DNA from 4 places in the Microbulbifer magnicolonia genome. Region 1 is predicted to be linked to each of the others. Evidence: predicted binding sites of a transcription regulator. Region 1 holds the regulator's gene; each other region holds the start of a gene.
The links. Region 1 encodes LexA, which represses DNA repair genes until DNA is damaged. Its sites were predicted from a motif close to ACTGTNTNTANANACAGT; they were not measured.
Positions count from the first base shown of each region.

Region 2: the regulator LexA is predicted to act here: its motif matches at 1,541-1,558, upstream of recA (recombinase RecA).
Region 3: the regulator LexA is predicted to act here: its motif matches at 3,747-3,764, upstream of recN (DNA repair protein RecN).
Region 4: the regulator LexA is predicted to act here: its motif matches at 1,510-1,527, upstream of RRF64_RS05785 (PA0069 family radical SAM protein).

Region 1 covers NZ_JAYEFD010000001.1:344,880-350,546, reverse strand. The annotation lists gene nagZ (beta-N-acetylhexosaminidase) at 1-755, opposite strand, end outside; gene RRF64_RS01560 (TetR/AcrR family transcriptional regulator) at 933-1,565, opposite strand; gene RRF64_RS01555 (DUF6763 family protein) at 1,773-2,090, shown strand; gene RRF64_RS01550 (LOG family protein) at 2,119-2,757, opposite strand; gene lexA (transcriptional repressor LexA) at 2,925-3,530, shown strand; gene RRF64_RS01540 (hypothetical protein) at 3,632-3,889, opposite strand; gene RRF64_RS01535 (DUF6586 family protein) at 4,000-4,491, opposite strand; gene topA (type I DNA topoisomerase) at 4,678-5,667, opposite strand, start outside.
Region 2 covers NZ_JAYEFD010000005.1:137,848-143,514, reverse strand. The annotation lists gene RRF64_RS17815 (regulatory protein RecX) at 1-435, opposite strand, end outside; gene recA (recombinase RecA) at 436-1,485, opposite strand; gene RRF64_RS17805 (CinA family protein) at 1,772-2,290, opposite strand; gene mutS (DNA mismatch repair protein MutS) at 2,385-5,015, shown strand; gene fdxA (ferredoxin FdxA) at 5,225-5,548, shown strand; gene RRF64_RS17790 (polysaccharide deacetylase family protein) at 5,644-5,667, shown strand, end outside.
Region 3 covers NZ_JAYEFD010000001.1:1,902,902-1,908,568, reverse strand. The annotation lists gene RRF64_RS08335 (RnfH family protein) at 1-108, shown strand, start outside; gene RRF64_RS08330 (outer membrane protein assembly factor BamE) at 145-489, opposite strand; gene fur (ferric iron uptake transcriptional regulator) at 803-1,213, shown strand; gene RRF64_RS08320 (1-acyl-sn-glycerol-3-phosphate acyltransferase) at 1,272-1,865, opposite strand; gene recN (DNA repair protein RecN) at 2,037-3,704, opposite strand; gene grpE (nucleotide exchange factor GrpE) at 3,930-4,616, shown strand; gene dnaK (molecular chaperone DnaK) at 4,860-5,667, shown strand, end outside.
Region 4 covers NZ_JAYEFD010000001.1:1,309,485-1,315,151, reverse strand. The annotation lists gene RRF64_RS05785 (PA0069 family radical SAM protein) at 1-1,494, opposite strand, end outside; gene RRF64_RS05780 (FMN-binding glutamate synthase family protein) at 1,609-3,153, shown strand; gene RRF64_RS05775 (cation:proton antiporter) at 3,153-4,394, shown strand; gene RRF64_RS05770 (DUF1439 domain-containing protein) at 4,411-4,968, opposite strand; gene RRF64_RS05765 (GNAT family N-acetyltransferase) at 5,049-5,667, opposite strand, start outside.

The DNA.
Region 1 (5,667 bases):
ATGGAGAGGTCATCGCTGAAAATCACTCCGTCGAACCCCAGCCGGCCGCGCAAGATCTCCTGCAGCCAGTAGCGGGAAAAACCCACGGGCTGGCTGTCGACCTGCACGAAACGGATGTGCGCCGGCATCACCGCATCCAGCTCGCCCGCGGCGATACATTCGATGAATGGCAGCGCGTCGGAAGCCATCACCGCCTCCAGCTCGCGCTCATCCTCGGGCAGCTCTTCGTGGCTGTCCTCGAGTACGTGGCCGTGCCCGGGAAAGTGCTTGCCGGTAGTCGCCATTCCCGCTTCATGCATGCCCCGCATAAACGGGCGCACCCGCGCGGACACACCCGCTGGATCGGCGCAGAAACTGCGATCGCCGACAATGCGGCAGTGCTGATCGTCCGCATCCAGCACCGGGGCAAAACTGAAGTCGATACCGACCGCCAGCAGCTCCGCCGCCAGTAACCAGCCGACATCCTGCAGCCGCTCCTTATCCGCCTTCGCACACAGTGCCTGCATCGACGGCAGCCGGGTGAACTCGTCGCGGAAGCGCTGCACCCTGCCGCCCTCCTGATCGACCGCCAGCAGGATGTCGGGGCGCTCTTCGCGAATCGCCGCGACCAGTTCCTGAAGCTGCGCGCGATCGCGAAAGTTACGCGCAAAGAATATCAGTGCCCCCACCAGCGGATGCCGCAGCAGTTCGCGGTCCTCCCCGGTAAGTTCCTGTCCCTCGATATCGATCATTACCGGGCCGAGCAGTGCAGACATGGGAGTTACTCCTTAATACGGAATGATGAATGCGGAATGCGGAATGCGCGGGCTGATTCCTTGTCATCGGGACGGCCATCGGCCGCGGCCATGCAGTCCAGGCGCCTATCGGCCTGTTCGCGGCCAACGGCCGCTCCTATGGCACTCCGTCGCTCGCGAGTCCGCATTCCGCATTCCTCATTCCGCATTGACTTTAAGCATTGCCGCCGCCGCGGGCACCAGTCGCTCCAGGGTTTCGGGCAAGGTGCTCTGGGCGCCAAAATCCTCTCTCAGGATAGCCTCGATCGCATCATAGCTCGACATCGTAAAGATGGTCGCGCCGAGCATAAAGTAGAGACGCCAGTAGAAGGTCACCGGATCCAGTCCCGGCAATGCCTGGGCGAGCAGACCGGCAAAGCGGCGATAGCTGTTTCCGTACCGGGATACTATAAAGCGCCGCAGGTGGCCCTGGTACTGCGTGTAGGCAAGCCCCAGCAACCGCATGAAGCGCTGCGGGTCCCTGCCCTGTTCGGCGAGACTGCCCATCCCTACCCGGTACAGACTCTCGAGCAGATCCTCCACCGTTAAAGCGCCGCCAGCGGCGGCACGCCGATCCAGCTCGCGGGCCAACGCATCGGTAAAAGGCGTCAAAAAGCGCTCGAATACCGCCTGAATCAGTTCTTTTTTCGATCCGAAGTGGTAATTTACAGCGGCCAGGTTGACGCCGGCGGTACTGGTAATGGTGCGCAGGGAAGTTTCGGTAAAACCGCGTTCCGCAAACAGCACTTCCGCCGCATCCAGAATTCGACTGACAGTATCCGTCTGGCTCATAGAGTTCAAACCACCATTTAAAACAGTTGTTTAGCACTGGCCAGATTAGCACATTTCGCGCCAACCGCTGATGCCGTTGCCGCGGGGCGGCCCTCCCGGGGCTTAGCGCAAAGACAAGTCGCAGTCGGAGAGCGCCGCAGCAAGCGCTCTGGGAGAAATCCGGGCCATACACTAGATTGAGAGGAAAACAACAGGGGGCAAACTGCCATGGCACATTTGCAACCGGAGATCGGCAACTGGTTTGAAGACCTGGACAGCGGCCAGCTGTTCGAGGTGGTGGCCATTGACGAGCTGCAGCAGACGGTGGAGGTTCAGTACCTCGACGGCACTCTGGACGAGTTCGAGCTCGATCACTGGCAGAGCTTGCCGGTGATCGGCGCCGCACCGCCCGAGGACGCCAATATCGCCTACGGCCTGAGTGTGACTGAACAGGACTCCAGTGCAAGCGGGGTGGATTTCTATCTCAACCCGCTGGATACGGTGGAAGGCGAGAGTTTTATCGGCACCGATGAATCTCCCTTTTAAATGCGCAGGGAAATAGCGCAGAGACGCCCTACTCCCTCTCCTTGATGTACTCGATGATCACCTCCGCGGCCTCATCCACGGTATCGACGATGCGGAAAAGGTCGAGATCGGAGGCATCGATGCAGCCCCGTTCGAGCACCGTGTCCACCAACCAGTCGTGCAAGCCGGACCAATAGCGCTTACCCACCAGTACAATCGGAAAACGTCGCACCTTATGTGTCTGCACCAGTGTCAGCGCCTCGAACAACTCATCGAGCGTACCGTAACCCCCCGGCAGCCCGACGAAACCCACCGCATGTTTTACGAACATAAACTTGCGCACAAAAAAGTAGCGAAAGTGCAGGCTGATATCCTGGTAGGGGTTGGCCTTCTGTTCGAATGGCAGCTCGATATTGAGCCCTATGGAGGCGCCCGGCTGCGGGTAGGCGCCGCGATTGCAGGCTTCCATCAATCCCGGACCGCCCCCGGTAATCACCGAAATACCTTCCGCGGCCAGTAACTCGCCCAACCTGACGCCCTGCCGGTATTCCGGGCTGTCTTCCGGGAAACGCGCGCTGCCAAAAACGGTGACGGCGCCACTGAGCGCGATCAGGCGCTCGATGCCATCCACCAGTTCGGACTGAATGCGCAGTACGCGCCAGGCCTCGGGCATTTTCGCGTCTAGCATTATTATTCCCTCGTTGTCGCGTAATTCTACGAGCTCTTCTTCGCTTTATTCCTTCCCCTTCAATGTAGCAGTGATTTGCGACATCACTGCGAGCATTGCGCGACCTCGAAATCTGTATATAATCCCAGCAACTGTATATAAATACAGAAACAGACCAGGTAACCCCTATGACCAATCTCACTGCACGCCAGGCCCAGGTACTGGAACTGATCAAAGTCTATCTGGACGAAACCGGCTACCCGCCCACCCGGGCGGAGATTGCTCAGGAACTGGGTTTCCGCTCGCCCAACGCGGCAGAGGAGCACCTGAAGGCACTGGCGCGCAAGGGGGCCATTGAAATGGTCGCCGGGGCATCGCGGGGCATCCGCATCCCGGACCACCAGACCGGCCTGCCGATTGTCGGCCGGGTGGCCGCGGGCAATCCGATCCTGGCGGAGGAAAATATCGAGGACTACTGCAATCTGCCCGCGGACTTCTTCCACCCGCCGGCGGATTACCTGCTGCGGGTACACGGCATGAGCATGCGCGATGCCGGCATTCTCGACGGCGACCTGCTGGCGGTACAGAAAACCGATCAGGTGCGCAATGGCCAGATCGTCGTGGCGCGCATCGAGGATGAGGTGACGGTCAAGCGATTCCGGCGCAAAGGCAACCAGGCCACGGTACAGCTACTGCCGGAAAACGACGATTTCGACGTGATTCAAGTGGATATGCGGGATAAGAGTTTCGCGATCGAAGGACTGGCGGTGGGCGTGATTCGCCAGAGCCCCTGACCGCAGGCGCGGCTTTTTCGCACTGGATTTGCAGGAGCGGCGACCGCCAGGGATGGCGGTCGCCGCTCCTACATTGTTCTATTTGGCTGCGTATTGATCGATTAGTGCACCGTGTGATTGATCGGCAACAGCTCGTCGTCTTCGTCCAGATAACCCGGCTCCAGATCGTCTATATTCTGCACAGCTTCGATGCCGGCCTCCAGCATGGCGCGCGCAATCGCAACCTTGTGATCGCGCAGGAACTGCAGACTCTCCGCTGAAAAGTGGATGCGCACCAGCGGGTCCTCCTTGTGGCCGGCGCGGCGCAGTGCCACATCACCATTGGCCAGCTCGATAATTTCAAAGGTCTCGGAGGACATTCGCTTCTCCCTTCGCAGCACATCAGTTTGCGCGCAGTGTACCACAGGCATCCCGGGAGTTTCAGCGCTGCACTTGGCCGGCGGCGCTCGGGAAATGCGAAGGCGGCCCGCTACCACTCTTCCGACTGAGCGCGCTGACGTCGCACCAGCTCATTGAGGGCAGAGTGCCAGTCGCGCAATAAATCATCAGTGAGCTGCACCGGACCGGGTGCGGAAAGATTCTGTGCCGGGATCAGGTTGGCGGATTCGCGTTTGCGATCAGTTTCGCCGGAAAAACTCCACAGCTGCACCCATGAGCTCTGCAATCCCGCGAGCCAGCTATCGGGGTCCGCGGCCAGCCCCTCCAGCTCCGCCGCCTCACTGCTGGTTTTGCCGAATGCGCGAGCGCGCTCGCCCAGCGCCTGGGCGGATTCCGGCTCCGCGTTCAGCTGCAGCTGGAAGGCCAACTCCGCGAGGAAGGCGCGATAGGCCCGCCACAACTGGAACACGGCCGCCTCCTGTAACGCGGCGCGCTGCAGGGGTGCGCCGCCACCCGCCTGCAGTAACAGCTCGCTCTTGCGCAGTGCCGAGGCGACAGAGCCGGTATAGGGATTAGCCCGCATTTGTCGCAATCCTCCTACTGCGGCGGCCCAACAGCACGCCCTGATTGGTTTTCACTCGGTCGGAGCCGAGGCGTCGGACCGGCTCGACATACGGCAAGTATGCCTGCGCGCTCCTCCATTAGCGACAGCCAGTCATGCCGTACTCTGGAACCGCCTCGCTACGGACGATTGTGACAAGTGCGGGCTTCATTTGCGTTTCGCCGCCGCCTTCTTGCGCACCGGCTTGCGCTTGGCTGTGCTGGTCTTGCTGCCGGCATCGATCTGCCACTTGCCGTCGCGGTAGAAAGCCCGCCAACCGGTGGCCTTGCCCTCTTCCTCGGACTGCACATACTGTTCCTGGGTCTTGCGGCTGAAGCGGACCACGGTATCGCGCCCCTGGTCATCTTCCGTCGGCGCAGAGAACAGGAAGCTGTACTTCGGATCAATTTCGCTCTGGTGCGGCAGCAATTCCTTCACCAGCGGTGCGCGGGTCTCGCGGTTCTTGGGGAACTGGCTGGCTGCCAGAAACAGCCCGGAAGCGCCGTCGCGAAGAATATAGTGGTCGTCCACCTTCTCGCAGGGCAGCTCCGGCATGGGTACAGGATCCATTTTCGGCGGCGCCGGCTGCCCATTCTTCAGCAGCTTGCGGGTATTCTTACAGGCTTCGTTGGTGCACCCGAAATATTTGCCGAAACGGCCGGATTTCAGCTGCATATCGCTGCCGCACTTGTCGCACTCGATCAAAGGTCCGTCGTAACCCTTGATCTTGAAAGTGCCCTGCTCTACCTCGTAGCCGCTGCAATCCGGGTTGTTGCCACAGATATGCAACTTGCGGTGCTCGTCCAGCAGATAACTGTCCATGGCCGTGCCGCACTTGGCACAGCGGCGCTTCTCCCGCAACTGGCGGGATTCCGCTTCCTCGTCCTTGTCCGCGTCCACGGCCTCATCGCCGGACACCAGGTTCATGGTGTTGGTACAGCGCTCTTTCGGCGGCAGCGCATAGCCTGAACAGCCGAGGAACACCCCGGTTGACCCTGTGCGGATCTGCATGTGGCGACCGCACTGACTGCACGCAATATCTGTGTCGGTCGGTGTGTTGCGACGCATCCCACCGTCGGCGGCCTGGGCCTTTTCCAGTCGCCCGGAGAAATCTTCGTAAAATTCGTCGAGCAGTTCTTTCCAGCCCTTTTCGCCGTC
Region 2 (5,667 bases), on a different contig from region 1:
GGCGAGATAGCGACTGCGCCGCGCGCGCTCCTTGAGCTGCTGTGCCCGCGGCAGTGCAGCACTGACGGGTGTGCGAAACTTGCGCTGCATCTGCTCGGCAGCCAGCGTATACCAGTCGGCCTCGAGCTGTTCCAGCGCGCTGGCAATCAGGTCATTGCCGATGCCGCGCTGCTGCAGCTCACGGCGAATGCGCAAGGGACCCTGACCGCGCTGGACGCGCGAGCGGGCGAAGACTTCGGCGAAGCGCCGGTCAGACTGGTAGTTGAGTTCCTGTAAACGCGCGAAAAGCGCCTCGAAATCGGCACTGGGGAATTTGTCCGCGAGCTTCTGCCTCAATTCGAGGCGGGAGTGCTCGCGGCGGGAGAGCAGCTCAAGCGCCGCGCCGAACAGCGCCTGAGCCGAATCCGTGGTAAAGGAAAGGCCCGAGGGAGACACTTACTCTTCCGGCTCTTCCACGGCCTCTGCGGATTTGACTGCCGACTTGGCTGCCGGCGCCATATCGCCCAACATCTGCGCGCGCAGCTGAGCCTCGATCTCGTCGCGGATTTCCGTGTTCTCCTTCAGGAACTTGACCGCATTGGCCTTGCCCTGGCCGATCTTGTCGCCCTTGTAGCTGTACCAGGCGCCGGCCTTGTCGACCAGACCCAGCTTGACGCCGTAGTCGACGATCTCGCCCAGCAGGTTGATGCCCTCGCCGTACATGATCTGGAACTCGGTCTGCTTGAACGGCGGCGCCACCTTATTCTTGACCACCTTCACGCGGGTCTCGTTGCCGACCACCTCATCGCCCTCTTTCACCGAACCGATACGGCGGATATCCAGGCGCACGGAGGAGTAGAACTTGAGCGCGTTACCGCCGGTAGTGGTCTCCGGTGAGCCGAACATCACGCCGATCTTCATGCGGATCTGGTTGATGAAGATACACAGGGTGTTGGTGTTCTTGATGTTGCCGGTCAGCTTGCGCAGGGCCTGGGACATCAGGCGCGCCTGCAGGCCCACGTGGGAGTCGCCCATCTCGCCCTCGATCTCGGCGCGCGGGGTCAGGGCCGCCACCGAGTCGATCACCAGCACGTCCACGGCGCCGGAGCGCACCAGCATATCGGCCACTTCCAGGGCCTGCTCGCCGGTATCCGGCTGGGACACGATCAGCTCGTCGACGTTCACGCCGAGCTTCTCGGCATAGATCGGATCCAGCGCGTGTTCGGCGTCGACGAAGGCACAGGTGCCGCCCTTGCGCTGGGCTTCGGCAATGACCTGCAGGGTCAGGGTGGTTTTACCGGAGGATTCCGGACCGTAGATCTCGACAATACGGCCGCGCGGCAGACCGCCGATACCGAGGGCCACGTCCAGCCCCAGGGAACCGGTGGAGATCGCGGGAATACGCTCGCGCCCCTTTTCCCCCATGCGCATTACCGTACCCTTGCCGAACTGGCGCTCGATCTGCGAAAGCGCCGCCTGCAGTGCCTTGTCTTTGTTGGAATCCATGACCCTACCCGTGTGTTTGAGCGTTGTAAGTTGGGGGCAAGCTTAGCGAAGGATTACTGTATAAGCAACCAGTGATTTGAGATTGGGATGGGGGATAACCACCTTGTGGAAGCCAGCCCGGCTAACGAAACGAACCCCACTGGCAACGCCGGCCCAATCGCCTGCAGGGCAGGCTCCCACAACAGCGTCGAGGCCACTGGAGCATTGTGGGAGCCGGTCCCGCCGGTATCAGGACGCTGCCGGCAACACCAACCCGATCGCCTGCAGGGCAGGCTCCCACAGCGCGTCAGGGTACGGGGTGGGCCCGCACCAGCTCCAGTATCCCCTTCAATGCCTCCGCCACCGTCTGCCGCTGAACCGCCGCGCGGTCGCCGCCGAAGTGGAAGCGCTTGGCATCGATATCCACGGGCTCCTGCCCCTCCGAATGTGCCCAGGCGATCCAGACAGTGCCCACCGGCTTCTCCTCGGTGCCGCCGTCCGGGCCGGCGATACCGCTGACCGCCACCGCCACATTGGCGTCCATCAGCGCCAGCGCGCCGCTGGCCATCTGCCGCGCCACCTGCTCGCTCACTGCGCCAAATGTCTCCAGGTCCTCTCCCGACACCCTCAACATGTCGCGCTTGATACGGTTCGCGTAGCTGACCACAGAACCCTCGAACCAGTTTGACGCGCCGGGCACCGAGGTGATCGCCGCGGCTATACCACCGCCGGTACAGGACTCCGCGGCCGTGACATGCCAGCCGCGCTTTTCCAGCTCTTCGCCGAGCGACTGTGCCAATTGAAAAATCTCCGAGTTTTCAGTCATCTATTTAATCTCTGCCAGTGGACTCGCTAGAATAGCGCCTTGGCGACACCACCATCAAAACACACACGAACAAGTCAGAAGAAGTAGCCCCTCCATGCCGCAAGCCGCGACCGCCGACAGCAACAACTCCCAGGCCCAGCACACCCCGATGATGCAGCAGTACCTCCGCATCAAGGCCCAACACCCACAGGAGCTGGTGTTCTATCGCATGGGCGACTTTTACGAACTGTTCTACGACGACGCCAGGAAGGCGGCGGAGCTGCTCGATGTGACCCTGACCGCCCGCGGCAAGTCCGGCGGCCAGCCCATCCCGATGGCGGGCATTCCCTACCACGCCGCCGAAGGCTACCTGGCGCGCCTGATCAAGGCCGGTGTTTCTGTGGCCATCTGCGAGCAGATCGGCGATCCGGCCACCAGCAAGGGGCCGGTGGAACGCCAGGTGGTCCGCATCGTCACACCGGGCACGGTAACCGACGAGGCGCTGCTGAACGAGCGCCGCGACAATTTGCTGGCGGCCACCGCGCTGCTCGATGATACATTCGGCCTGGCCCTGCTGGACCTGGCCACCGGCCGCTTCGTGGTGCAGGAAGTGGACAGCCTCGAAGCCCTGGCGGAACAGGTGCAGCGCCACAGTCCCGCGGAACTGCTGGCGCCGGAGGACCTGAGCCTGCCCGCCGAGATCGAGCGCCGCCCCGGCCTGCGCCGCCGCGCGCCCTGGGAGTTCGAACGGGAAACCGCGCTGCGCCTGCTGAACCAGCAGTTCGGCACGCTCAATCTGGAGGCCTTCGGCTGCAGTCATATGCACGCGGCGGTGGTCGCGGCCGGCTGTCTGCTCCAGTACGCCCGCGACACCCAGCGCACCGAACTGCCCCATATCCGCAGCCTGCAGACGGAGAGCAGCGACGACACCGTCGCCCTCGACGGCGCCAGCCGCCGCAACCTGGAGATCGACCAGAACCTGAACGGCGGCGACCAGCACACCCTGCTGTCGGTGTTCGACAGCTGCAAGACGGCCATGGGCAGTCGCCTGCTGCGCCGCTGGCTCAACAACCCGCTGCGCCAGCTCACCACATTGAACAGCCGCCAGGGCGCCGTCGCCACCTTGATCGACGGATACCTGTTCGAGCCGCTGCGCGAGGCGCTCAAACCGGTGGGCGATATGGAGCGCATACTCGGCCGTCTGGCACTGCGCTCCGCCCGCCCCCGCGACCTGGCGCGGCTGGGCCAGTCGCTGGCGCAGTTCCCGCAGATCCAGCAACAGCTGGCGGGAACAGACGCAGCCCTGCTGCAGGCGCTGACGCGGGAGATCGGCGAATGGCCGGAGACCGTCGAACTGCTGGAGCGCGCGCTGGTGGAGAACCCGCCGGTGGTGATCCGCGAAGGCGGCGTGATTGCGACGGGTTATGACAGCGAGCTGGATGAGCTGCGCGCCATCAGCGAGAACGCCGGCGACTATCTGGTGCAGCTGGAGATCCGCGAGAAGGAGCGCACCGGCATCCCGACCCTGAAGGTGGGTTACAACCGCGTACACGGCTACTTTATCGAGATCAGCCGCGGCCAGAGCGACAAGGCCCCAGCGGACTATATCCGGCGCCAGACGCTGAAAAACGCCGAGCGCTTCATCACCCCGGAACTGAAAGAATTCGAGGACAAGGCGCTGTCCGCCAAGAGCCGCGCCTTGGCGCGGGAAAAGGCCCTGTACGAGGAACTGATCGACCAGCTGAACCAGTCCCTCGCAGAGCTGCAGACAGCGGCGGCCGGGGTATCGCAACTGGACGTGTTGGCCTGCCTGGCCGAGCGCGCCGACAACCTGCGCCTGTGTCGCCCCGAACTCGGCACCGGGCCCGGCCTGCATATCAATGCAGGCCGCCACCCGGTGGTAGAACAGGTACTGGACGAACCCTTCGTCGCCAACGATATCGAACTGCGCGACGACCGCCGCATGCTGGTGATTACCGGCCCGAACATGGGCGGTAAATCCACCTATATGCGGCAGACCGCGCTGATCGCCCTGCTCGCCCACGTGGGCAGCTATGTGCCGGCGGACTCGGCCAGGATCGGCCTGCTGGACCGAATCTTTACCCGTATCGGCAGCGCCGACGATCTGGCCGGCGGCCGCTCCACTTTTATGGTGGAGATGACCGAGACGGCCAACATATTGCGCAACGCCAGCGAACACAGCCTGGTGCTGATGGACGAGATAGGTCGCGGCACCAGCACCTACGACGGCCTGTCCCTGGCCTGGGCCTGCGCCCACTACCTCGCCGACAAGGTGCGCGCCTTCACGCTGTTCGCCACCCACTACTTCGAGCTCACCGATCTGCCGAACCAATGTCCCGAGGCGGCCAATATCCATCTGGACGCCACCGAGCACGGCGACACTATCGTCTTCCTGCACCGCATCCAGGAGGGCCCGGCATCGAAGAGTTATGGATTACAGGTGGCCAAGCTGGCGGGAATTCCCGGCGACGTGCTGGTCGAGGCGCGGGTGCGCCTGCAGGCACTCGAGGGCGGCGACAGGCCGGTTTTCGATCGCGCTGAGGAGCTGGCACCATCGGCGCACGCGGTCAAGCTGCAGCCTCCGGCGCCCGCCTCACCCCAGCAGGTGGACCTGTTCGGTGCTCCGAGCCACCCGGCTGTTGATGCGCTGGAGGAGCTGGATCCGGACGATCTGACGCCGCGGCAGGCATTGGAGAAGCTGTACGCGCTGCGGAAGTTGCTCTGACTCCCGCGGTGCGCACGGCGCACCCTACTGGCTCCGAGGTAGGGTGCGCCGCGCGCACCCTACTCCGATCACGGCCTTGGGCCGCGGCTGCGACGCTCCCGGCGGTTATAAGCACCCAACCAATTCGACTCAAAACTCACTACAATTCGCGCCAGTAATTGCTAAAATCCGCTGCTTCACCGAAGCAGCAGGACTATCGAGGGACAAGCATGACATTCGTAATTGGGGAAAATTGCATCAAGTGCAAATACACCGACTGTGTGGAAGTTTGCCCGGTGGACTGCTTCTATGAAGGCCCCAACTTCCTCGTGATCCACCCGGACGAGTGTATCGACTGCGCCCTGTGTGAACCCGAATGCCCGGCCAACGCCATCTACTCCGAAGACGAGGTGCCGGAGGACCAGCAGGAATTTATCGAACTGAATGCGGAACTGGCGGAAATCTGGCCCAATATCACCGAGAAAAAAGAACCGCTGCCGGACGCCGAAGAATGGGATGGCAAAAAAGGCAAGCTGGACCTGCTTGAGCGCTGACCGATTCATTGAGTAAAAAGCCGTCACTGACGGCTTTTTTATTGCCGACTCGGGCATGCCCGCCCACGGGATAAAGAACAGTTCACCAGACCCCCATGAAAATCCTTCGCATTCTGCTG
Region 3 (5,667 bases), 1.6 Mb from region 1:
TTGCAGCCGGGGGACAGGGTGGAGGTCTACCGGCCGCTGATTGCCGACCCCAAGGAGGCGCGCAAGCAGCGCGCGGAGAAAGCCAGGCGGCGCGCAGACAAGGCGTAGCTTCGGGCGCAGTCTGGCAGGCCACCAACTGCTGCGTTACGGCCAGCCCGCCGGCTGCCAGTCGCCGCTGGTGGCGATCAGGATGTCGCCGTTGAAGTAGACGGTAAAGCGCTTCTGGCTGACTTCGCCCTGGGGATCCCGCACACGATTGACGTAGTCCCAGCGATTCGGTTTGAAGGTGTCCTCCAGCAGCGGTGTGCCCAGTACGAAACGCACCTGGCGGCGGGTCATGCCCGGTTTCAACTGGTCGACCATTTCCTGGGTAATGATGTTGCCCTGCTGCACTTCGATACGGTGCACCCCGGGGAACTTGAACATACTACAGGCACCGAGCAGGGCACACAGGCCCGCGATGGCGAGAATTCTCAGGCTAGACGGCATTCATTGCTCCATTATGCGTTGTCGGACAGCGGTGGCTCGACCCTGGCACGCGGCGGTCGTCGGCCGATTGTTTACGGTTAAACAGAATAGGCGCCGGCGGGCCGGGAAAGTTCCCGCCTGCTGGCGATCTGTCCGCCTCTCGGGTGGCCCGGAGTGCCCGGGGTTCCGCTGACTCCGTTGGGCATGGGATAATACCCGAAGTGTTCGCCCGCTGACAGACGCGCATGCGGAGTCTGGGCCGGGCTGTGGTCCGGGTGGCGAACGATCGATTACTCCAGAAAAACTAGAGAACCCTGCCGGGAAAAATTTATTCATGTCTAACGAAAATCAGGAACTGCGCAAGGCCGGCCTCAAAGTCACATTGCCCCGAGTCAAGATACTGCAGCTGCTGGAAGGTGCCAGCGAGCAGCATCTGAGTGCGGAAGATGTCTATAAAATGCTGCTGGAGGCGGGCGAGGACGTCGGCCTGGCGACCGTTTACCGGGTGCTGACCCAGTTCGAGAGTGCGGGCCTGGTAATGCGCCACAACTTCGATGGCGGCCACTCGGTGTTCGAGCTGGATCGCGGCGACCACCACGACCATATGGTGTGTACCGATACTGGCAAGGTGATCGAGTTCCACAACGAGCAGATTGAAAAGCTGCAGAGACAGATCGCCGAGGAGCACGGCTATGAGCTGACCGGGCACAGCCTGGTGCTCTACGTGAAGAAAAAAGGGAAATAAATTCCCGAATAACCATGGGCGGGCCCCGGGCCCGCCCGCCGAACCGCTCGTCGGCGGATCAGGCCGGTGGCGTGTAGCGCTCCGGGTACTTGCCGATCTTGTCCGCGTAAAAATTCCGGAATCTGGCCAGCTCGGCTGTCAGGTTCTCGCCCATCTCCAGTACCGGGCCCAGTCCCACTTCCTTCTTCGGGAAATTGATAAAGCCACAGACGACCGGCACCGAAGCGCCGCGCGCTATGTGATAGAAGCCGGTTTTCCAGCGTTCCGCTCTGCTGCGCGTCCCCTCCGGTGGCACCGCGATAATCAGTCCCTCGCTCGCATTGAACTGGTTCACCGTCGCCTCCACCAGGTTGTTGGCCTTGCTGCGGTCCACCGCGATACCGCCGAACCAGCGCATGGTGGCCCCGAGCGGAAACTTGAACAGCTTGTCCTTGCCCATCCACTGCGGGGTCAGTTTGAGCTTGAGGGCGGTGAGAATGAAGTAATAGCCATCCCAGTTAGAGGTGTGGGGCGCCCCCAGCAGCACGTATTTTTTCAGTTTCAGCGCCTGTTGATCGCAGACCACGCGCCAGCCGTGGAGCTTCAGCAGCAGCCTGGCGAGCTGGCGCAGCAGTGGGGTCACAATGGGGGTGTTGAAAATCGTTCGTTGCATGAATCGGGCCGCAATAACCAAAGGCGCTGGAGTATAGGGTGACTTTGCCAGCAGTACTCGGTCATTTTCGGCCTATTCGCGTCAATTCCCCACACAATTCGTGAACCGTGAGTCTGCTTGACCGCGGCGCCGGGCTCCGGCGGTGTGATTGGCTGCCGCGTTTAGGGCTTGCTAACTGCGCGTCAGCATTTCTTCGGCATGGGCCAGGGACTGGGCGCTGGTGCCGCCGCCGAGCATCCGTGCGATTTCCTCGCGGCGTTCGCCGTCCTGCAGTTCCCGCAGGGAGACGAAAGCGGCATCGCCGTCACTGTATTTCTCCACCAGGTATTGCCGGTGCGCCCGTGCCGCCACCTGGGCCAGGTGCGTCACGCAGATGACCTGGCCGCAGCGGCCGTTGCGCGTCTCGCCGAGCTGGCGCAGCAAGCGCCCGACCACGTCGCCGGTGGCGCCGCCGATACCCACATCCACCTCGTCGAATACCAGCGTCGGGGTGCGCGAGGTCTGCGCGGTGACCACCTGGATCGCCAGGCTCACCCGCGACAGTTCGCCGCCGGATGCAATCTTGCCGAGTGAGCGCGGCGGCTGACCCGGGTTGGTGGAGATCAGGATTTCCACTTCCTCGAGGCCGCTGGAGGCCGGCTTGTCCTGCGGCTGCAGCGCCAGTTCCACCCGCGCGTGGGGCATGGCCAGCTCCGCCAGCTGGCTGTTCACCGCCGCGGCCAGTTCGGCCGCCGCCTTTTCCCGCAACTCGCTCAACTTGCCCGCCGTTGCGCGGTACAGCGCCTCCAGCTTATCGCAGGTGGCGGCGAGCTTGTCCAGCGCATCCGGCGCGCCTATCTCGTCCAGCTCGGCCTGCAGTTGCTGCTGCAATTGCGGCAGCTCATCGGGCTGCACCCGGTGTTTGCGCGCCGCCTGGTAGATGGCGCTGAGGCGCTCCTCCACCTCGGCCAAGCGCTCGGGATCCATCTCGAAGCGGTCGATATAGCGCGACAGGGTGCTCGCCGCCTCGTCGACCTGGATGCGCGCGCTGTCCAGCATCTGCGCCACTTCCGCCAGTGCCGGCGACTGCTCGGGCATGGCCGACAGCAGCTGCAAGGCGCGGTGCAGCTGTTCGGCGATATCCCCTTCGCCACCGGCGAGCAGTGCGCCCAGCTGGTAGCTGCCGCTCAGTATCTGTCCGGCGTTGGCCAGCTGGCGCTGCTCGCTCTCCAGTTCCTCTAATTCGCCCGGCTGCAGATTCAGCTGCTCCAGCTCCTCCAGCTGGTATTGCAGCAGCTGGCGCCGCGCCTCGGTCTCCTCGGCGCTGTCGGCCAGGGCGCGATAGCGGCGGTGCTGATCCTGCCAGGTCTTGAAATGGATGCGGGTCTCGGCGGCCAGCTCCTGGGCCCGGGCGAACTCGTCCAGCAGGCGGCGGTGGGTGTCTTTCTTCAGCAGCGACTGGTGCTCGTGCTGGCTGTGGATGTCGATCAGCTGTTCGCCCAGGGCGCGCAGCTGCAGCAGGGTTACCGGCTGGCCATTGATATAGGCCCGCGAGCGGCCGTCGGCGCCGATGGTGCGGCGCAGGATCACCTCTTGTCCGGCGTCCAGCTCCTGCTCCTCCAGCCAGACCGCTGCGGACGGGTGGTCGCCGATATCGAAGGTGGCGCTGATGTCGGCGCGGTTGGCGCCGGCCCGCACCAGCTCGGCATTGCCGCGATCGCCGAGGGCCAGCCCCAGGGCGTCGAGGGTGATGGACTTGCCGGCGCCGGTCTCGCCGGTCAGGGTGCTGGTGCCGGGACCGAATTCCAGCTCCAGCTGGTCCACCAGGGTGAATTGGCTGATAGACAGGTGCAGCAACATAGAAACTGTGGCCTTCTTATCTGGAGGCGCAGGGCGCCGATTAGTGGTTATTTATACAGTAATTGGTGCTGGTTCGCCATAGGGGCAGCGGCACACTATGCTGCTGTGAATAACCGCTGCAGTAAACCCACTTGAACTGTGTGGGGTAGGCCCCATATAGGTCTGCATTGCCCGTGCGGCGGGCGAGTATCCAATTAACTGACAGTCGACGCGACGGAGAGAGCAGTGGCCAGAGAGCGCAGCGAAGAAGATCAGATTGAAGAGCCCTCAGCTCAGGGGGGAGAGCCCTCGGCGCAGGGGAAAGAGGGCGTACACCCGGAGGCGCTGACCGATGAGCACACCCCGATCGGGGAAGAGCCGGTGTCCGTCGAGATTGAGGAGCCCAGCGCAGAAGAGCGGCGCCATGCCGAGGAGGTCTTGCACGCCGAACCCGAAACCGCCCACGCCCTGCACGAGGATATCGTCAGGCTGCAGGAGCAGCTGGCCCTGCAGAAGGACATGGCAATGCGCGCCCAGGCGGAGGCGCAGAACGCCCGCCGCCGCGCCCAGCAGGACGTGGAGAAGGCGCACAAGTTCGCGGTGGAGAAGCTGCTGCAGGATTTGCTGCCGGTCGTGGACAACCTGGAGCGCGCCCTGTCCTCGATCGACGCGGGGGACGAGGCCAACAAGGCGATAGTGGAAGGCATAGAGCTGACCCATAAGGCCTTTATCGACACGCTGGGGAAATACTCGGTGGAAGTGCTGAATCCGGTGGGCGAGCCCTTCGATCCCGAGTTGCACCAGGCCATGACCCAGGTGCCCAGCGGCGATGTGGAGCCGAACACCGTCCTGGACGTATTTCAGAAAGGCTACCGCCTTAACGGCCGCCTGGTGCGCCCGGCGCTGGTGGTCGTGAGCAAGGCGCTCTCTTAGCTTTGATTCATTCGTCCTGAATGAATCAAAGCGCGCCGGGCGCGGCGCATATCCGCACCCGGTTCTCGTCAAATCAGCCTGACGCTGGCTGATTTGCGCAGGACACATCCTGTGCCCCGTAGGCGTTTTGCGGAGCCGCCCTTGAAATCACCGGGCCGGCACCAATATAGCTGACATCAGAATCTAACCGCGCGACGGTCGCCGACAGGGCAGGCGGCGCGCAAGCAAGTGAGGATTTAACAGATGGGAAAGATAATCGGCATCGACCTGGGTACCACCAACAGCTGTGTCGCTGTGCTCGAGGGTGACAAGGCGCGCGTGATCGAGAACGCCGAGGGCGATCGCACGACGCCCTCCATCGTCGCCTACACCGAGGACGGCGAAATCCTGGTGGGCCAGTCCGCCAAGCGCCAGGCGGTGACCAATCCACAGAACACCCTGTTCGCGGTGAAACGCCTGATCGGCCGCAAGTTCAAGGACGATGTGGTGCAGAAGGACATCAAGATGGTGCCCTACAAGATCGTCGAGGCGGACAACGGCGATGCCTGGGTGGAAGTGCGCGGCAAGAAAATGGCTCCGCCGCAGATCTCCGCCGAAGTGCTGAAAAAGATGAAGAAGACCGCCGAGGACTATCTGGGCGAGAAGGTCGATGCCGCGGTCATCACCGTGCCGGCCTACTTCAACGACTCCCAGCGCCAGGCCACCAAGGATGCCGGCCGCATCGCCGGTCTGGACGTGAAACGCATCATCAACGAGCCCACCGCCGCGGCGCTGGCCTACGGTCTGGACAAGCGGGGCGGCGACCGCACTGTGGCCGTCTACGACCTGGGCGGCGGTACCTTCGATATCTCCATTATTGAAATCGCCGACGTCGACGGTGAAATGCAGTTCGAAGTGCTGTCCACCAACGGCGACACCTTCCTCGGCGGCGAGGACTTCGACCTGCGCCTGATCGACCACCTGGCAGAGCAGTTCAAGAAAGAGCAGGGCATCGACCTGAAAGGCGACCCGCTGGCGATGCAGCGCCTGAAAGAGGCGGCGGAGAAGGCCA
Region 4 (5,667 bases), 960 kb from region 1:
CTGTTTTTCTCTCTCCAGCGGCTGGTAGGGGTCGGTGTTGGTGCCCAGGGCGATGGGACTGCACTGGTAGCCGGGTTTGCGCAAAGCCTTTTCCAGCAGTTCTGCGGCGTTGGGTTTGAAGAAAATCCTGCTTTCGAAATCCAGGCCGGGGGACAGGTCCATATAGGCGTGGCTGGGGCGAGCGTAGCAGTTGTGGCTGACGACTCCGTTTGCAATAAAATCCTCTGTTCCGGTGCTGATATCGTACATTGATATTGACTGGCCCAGGGCCTCGATATTCACTACACGCAAATCCACTTCGCTTTTAACCGCTCTACCGACAATCGAACGCTTGCGACTGATCGCCGGGTCTGTCATATGAAAGAAGGTGAGCTTTTTCCCTACTCCGCCTCGCAGGCGAACAACGGTGAGGGATTTTTGTTCTTTGCGCTCGATCGCTTCGAGTGCAAAGTCAAAGCCGAGTTGATCGAGCGCCTTGCTAATCTGGTCGATAATTTCCGGGTCTGAGTTTGGTATTCTCAGTGTGTTTTTCTTGCTGAAGTTACCCTCCGCGTCAAATATTCCGGCAAGGAAGCCTTTGCACCAGTCGTCGGAAGTCACCGTAGGCCATTCAATGATTTCTCTGATCTGCTGTACCTGGGATCTGGCATTGGTCCTTATGGCTTTCATTGCCTGCCGATTTTCCATCGCTTCCGAAAATACGGTTTCGTGGGTCTGTACGCCAAACGTCTTCAGGTATTTACGTGAGCGTTGCAGCCCCTCCTCGTCGGTCAGCGCGAGCCTGAACAAGTGAATATTTCCGTGTTTGCGTCCTGAGCGCCGGTATCGATAGGTGCCAATGGTTCCATCGCCCCGTATCATCCCGCTCAAATAGCCTCGCCGATAGTCTTCCGTCTTGACAGGTTCTTGAGCGAATCTACCCGTACCCATCATTTTGTTATTGGTGGTCAGGTGGGCACGCCGGTGACTGCCATTTTCTGTATCCGTTACATATTTCCACCCGCGCTCGGTCAGGAAACGATGATCGCCGCTGGCAACCAGTTGGGTGCCGTCCGCGAGAGTGATCCGGTAGGCGGGTTTTACTGTGGACCAGTGGGCCAGCACTTCCGTTTCCACGAAGCGCCGATACCAGCCCTTGCGGACGGTACCGATAATCCTGTCGCCGACCTTAACTTCACTAAGAGGCCTGTGCCGACCGTCTGCGTAAAGAATCCGGGTGTCGCCACTCAGGCAGTACACACAGCCGTGCTCACAGCCTCGATAGGGATTGATCGACTGGCTGAACGGCAGGTCCGGCGAGCTGTTGCTGGCGATGATGGTCTTGGCCTTTTCCTCGATGGCCTCTGTCAGCAGTCGCTCCAGCGGCTCCGCTTCCGTCTGCCAGCCGTCGTACTCGCGGGTGCTGACATGGGGCACGAAGCGCCCGGCCAGGTTGCTGGCAGCGCCGCGGCCCTTGTGTATCTGGGCGGGATTGCCGGAATCTTCGTTGGCCAAGTGATCGTCTCGATATCTGTATAAATATACAGTTTAGGGCCGGGCGGCGCGGCTGTGCAAGCCTTTCGTCGAGGGCATACAATTAGGCGCAGACACTGTAGGGGGAATAGAGAAATGGATCTTGAGGCGGTGGCCGCTATCCGCAATTTTGCCGTCAATGTATTGCAGGTGTTTGCGCTGGTGTTTGCCTTTGCGCTGGTGCTGCTGGTGCTCTATGTGCTCTACCTGTACCTGTCCGATATCAGCCAGACCAAGCAGGCCATCCGCCGCAACTTCCCGGTACTGGGGCGCTTTCGCTACAAGTTTGAGCACCTGGGTGAGTTCTTCCGCCAGTACTTCTTCGCCCTCGACCGCGAGGAAATGCCGTTCAACCGCGCCCAACGCAGCTGGGTCTACCGCGCCGCCAAGAACGTGGATTCCACCGCGGCCTTCGGTTCCACCCGGCCGCTCAACCAGCCCGGCGATGTGCTCTTCCTGAACCACCCCTTCCCGACACTGGAAAAGGACGCGGTGCCGCCGCGGGAGATCACCGTCGGCGACGGCTATGCGCGGGAGCCCTATACCACCCGTTCCATCTTCAATATTTCCGGCATGAGCTTCGGCGCCCTGTCGGTACCGGCGGTCACCGCATTGTCCAAAGGGGCGGCCAAGGCCGGTATCTGGCTGAACACCGGGGAGGGCGGGCTGGCCGCCCACCATCTGGTCGGCGGCTGCGACATCGTCTTCCAGATAGGTACCGCCAAGTACGGCGTGCGCGATGAGCAGGGCCTGCTATCGGATGAAAAGCTGCGCGAAGTCGCGGAGCACCCGCAGGTGAAGATGTTCGAGCTGAAGCTCTCCCAGGGGGCCAAGCCGGGCAAGGGCGGCATACTGCCGGCTATCAAGGTCACCGAGGAGATCGCCCGCGTGCGCGGCATTCCGGTGGGGGTGGCCTCCATCAGTCCGAACGGACATCCGGAGTTCAATAGCGTGGACGGCCTGCTGGACATGCTGCACCACATTCGCGAGGTCACCGGCAAGCCCACCGGTTTCAAGTGCGTGATCGGCGCCAGCGACTGGCTGCACCAGATGTGTGAGTCCATCCAGCTGCGCGGCCTGGAATACGCCCCCGACTTCATCACCATCGACAGCGCCGACGGCGGCAGCGGCGCGGCACCGCAGAGCCTGATGGACTATATGGGGCTGCCGATCAATCGCAGCCTGCCATTGTTGGTAGACCTGCTGACCGATTACGGACTGCGCGACCGGGTCAAGGTGATCTGTGCCGGCAAATTGCTGACACCGTCTATGGTGGCCTGGGCATTGGCGATGGGGGCCGACTTTGTCAATTGCGGGCGCGGCTTTATGTTCGCCCTCGGTTGTATTCAGGCCATGCAGTGCAACAGGAATACCTGTCCCACCGGTGTCACCACGCACAACCCGGACCTGCAGCAGGGCCTGGATCCGCTGGACAAGGCGGAGCGCGTCTACAATTACGCGCGCAATATGGCCTACGAGGTGGGCACCATCGCGCATTCCTGTGGCGTGCCGGAGCCGCGCCTGCTGCGCCGGCATCATGTGGAGGTGATCGACGAACGGGGTATGGCGGTACCGCTCAACGCGCTTGTTCCGGATGTAAAACCCAAATCGGTGATCGCGACTGACAGGGGAACAGAATAGTGGAGAGCGTTACCACTCTGGTCGGGCAGGGGCTCTATATGGCCGCGGCCGCGGTGGCAGGCCTCGGCCTCGCGCGCCTGCTGCGCAGCGACAATACCCTCGGTTGCCTGATCGCCGGCGTGCTCGCCGGCATGCTGCTGCCGGTGATCGACTACGACACCGGCATTCGCGCGGAAAACCTCCACCAGCTGGTGTTTTTCGTCATTCTGCCGGTGTTGATTTTCGAATCCGCCTGGCAGATTGAACCGCAGGTATTGAAGCGCTGGCTGGGACCGATACTGCTGTTCGCCACCCTGGGGGTGGTGATCTGCGCGCTGATCATCGCGCTTCTCACCTATTACGGCATCGGCCATCCCGCTGGCTTCCCCTGGGTAGCAGCGTTGCTCACCGGCGCGATACTGGCCGCCACGGATCCGGTGGCAGTGGTCACCAGAATGCGCGAGAGCGGTACCGGGGAAGATTTGCTGACCCTGGTCGAAGGGGAGAGCCTGTTCAACGACGCGGCGGCGATCGTGCTCTTTACTCTGGTGTTGGGTGTGGCCAGCCACAGCGTGATGGAGGGTGGCGCCAGTACCGGTGAGCCGCTCGCCGGTGCCGGCACTATCGCGGTTTACTTTGCCGTCACCTTTTTCGGAGGCCTGGCGGTGGGCCTGTTGTGCGGTCTGGTCACCGCTATCGTCGTCCTGTTCCTGCGCTCCGCCGGCGCCGCTCTGATGACCCTGGTGCTCGCCGCCTTCGGCAGCTTCTATCTGGCGGAGCATGTGGTGCATGTCTCGGGCATTATTTCGGTGATGGTCTGCGCCATAGTGACTCGCGCCTGTCTGCGCGAACAGAGCGAGACCTATCTGGCACACGCGCAGCCCACCTGGGATTGGCTCGGGTTGCTGTTCAGCGCCTTGATCTTCGTGATTATGGGGCTGGTGATCACCTTCGACATGTTCGCACAGCAGTGGTTGTCTATGGTGGTGGCTATTGCGGCCGCCGTGGGCGCCCGCGCACTGTCGATCTTTATGATGGCGCCGATGGCGCGTTTTGTCGGCCCGCCGATTCCGAAGCCCTGGCGCCTGATTCTCGGCTGGGGCGGGTTGCGCGGCGTTATTGCGGTGGCGCTGGTGCTGTCACTGCCGGTCGAGCTGCCCTACTGGTGGACGGTGCAGTCGATGGTGTTTGGCGTGGTGCTTTTCTCGCTGCTGGTGCAGGGGACCAGCAGCGCCTGGCTGATCAGGAAGCTGGATCTGTGATCCTTTCCTTCCGCTGTCAGTGTTTTCCCAGCGTTAGCACCAGGTCGTCTCCGTCGACTGACACTTCCTTCAGTGCCAACCGGGCTGCCAGTTGCCGGAGTTTTCCGCGCTTCAATGTGTAAATGGGGTGGCGGCTGTAGTATTCGGACAGAGCCGCCTCGATCACGAGCCGCAGTCTTTCCAACTGCCGTTCGGGCAAGTCCGGCAGGGCTAACAGATCTATTTTCAGGTCTTCGAGATAGAATTCACCCTTGCCCGCCACATACTGCGGCAGTCCGGAAATGTCGACCGTGCCGCTGAATGTGCGGCTGTCGTCCACCGCCATTATTTTCAGTGACAAATCCAGCCCCGCCGCAATGCGGCCGCTATCCGGCCGCAGGTCGACGCGGGGGTTGTCCAGTGTGAGTTCAAAAATAGCGAGATATTGCCGGGTGATCGGCAGGCCTTTTTCCAGGTTCTGCTGTATCTCTGCTTCGGGAATTCTAATCGAGTACTCTTTACCCGAGTAAAAAAGGTAGCCGGCAATTGCCAGTGCCAGCAGTGCTGCCACGAGTACTGCGATGATTCTCGCCATGGGGCCGCTCCTGCCGTGTTTCCGCTGATGCTTGAGGGTCTGTAGGTTCTCTGCAGTATAGATTGCGGCTGTAGCGATACCTATGCAGTGGAGCGACCGTCGCACAGGCGCATTGACATGGCCGTGTGGTCGCAGACTTGTCCGTATGGCGAGCTCAGTTTCCCGATGCGGCCAGCCTGCATTTCAAAGCCCAGCCTCAGGTACAGTTCCCGCGCGCGCGGATTGGTCGCGGCGACATCGAGGGTCAGCCGATTTACGCTTCTGGAGCGGGCGCGTGCGGCAATCTGCCCGATCAGCGCGGTGCCGATACCACCGCCGCGGTGTTCGGCATCTATGCCTAGATGGTAGAGCATGGCTTCGCCGGATTTCGGTGTCCGAATAACGCGTTCGGTGCGCAGGCCGCGCACCAGTGTGCGCAGGGCTGCTGCCGGGGAATAGAAGGACACTATGTCCCTGAGTGCGGCGACAGTGAATGCGAAGTTCTGGCCGGCGTCGCGCAGCGCCGCTACGCCCACCAGCTTTCCGTCGATTTCCGCGGCCAGGTGCTGCCGGTAGCCGAACTCGGACTGGCCGCGCACAAAGGCATAACGGAGAAAGTCCAGCGACTGGTGCGCCGCGCTGTCGCAGAATACATAGTCGAAGGCGGCGGGCCCCGAGCTGTAGATCAGGGGGATCGCGGCATCCGCGTCGTCCGGCCGG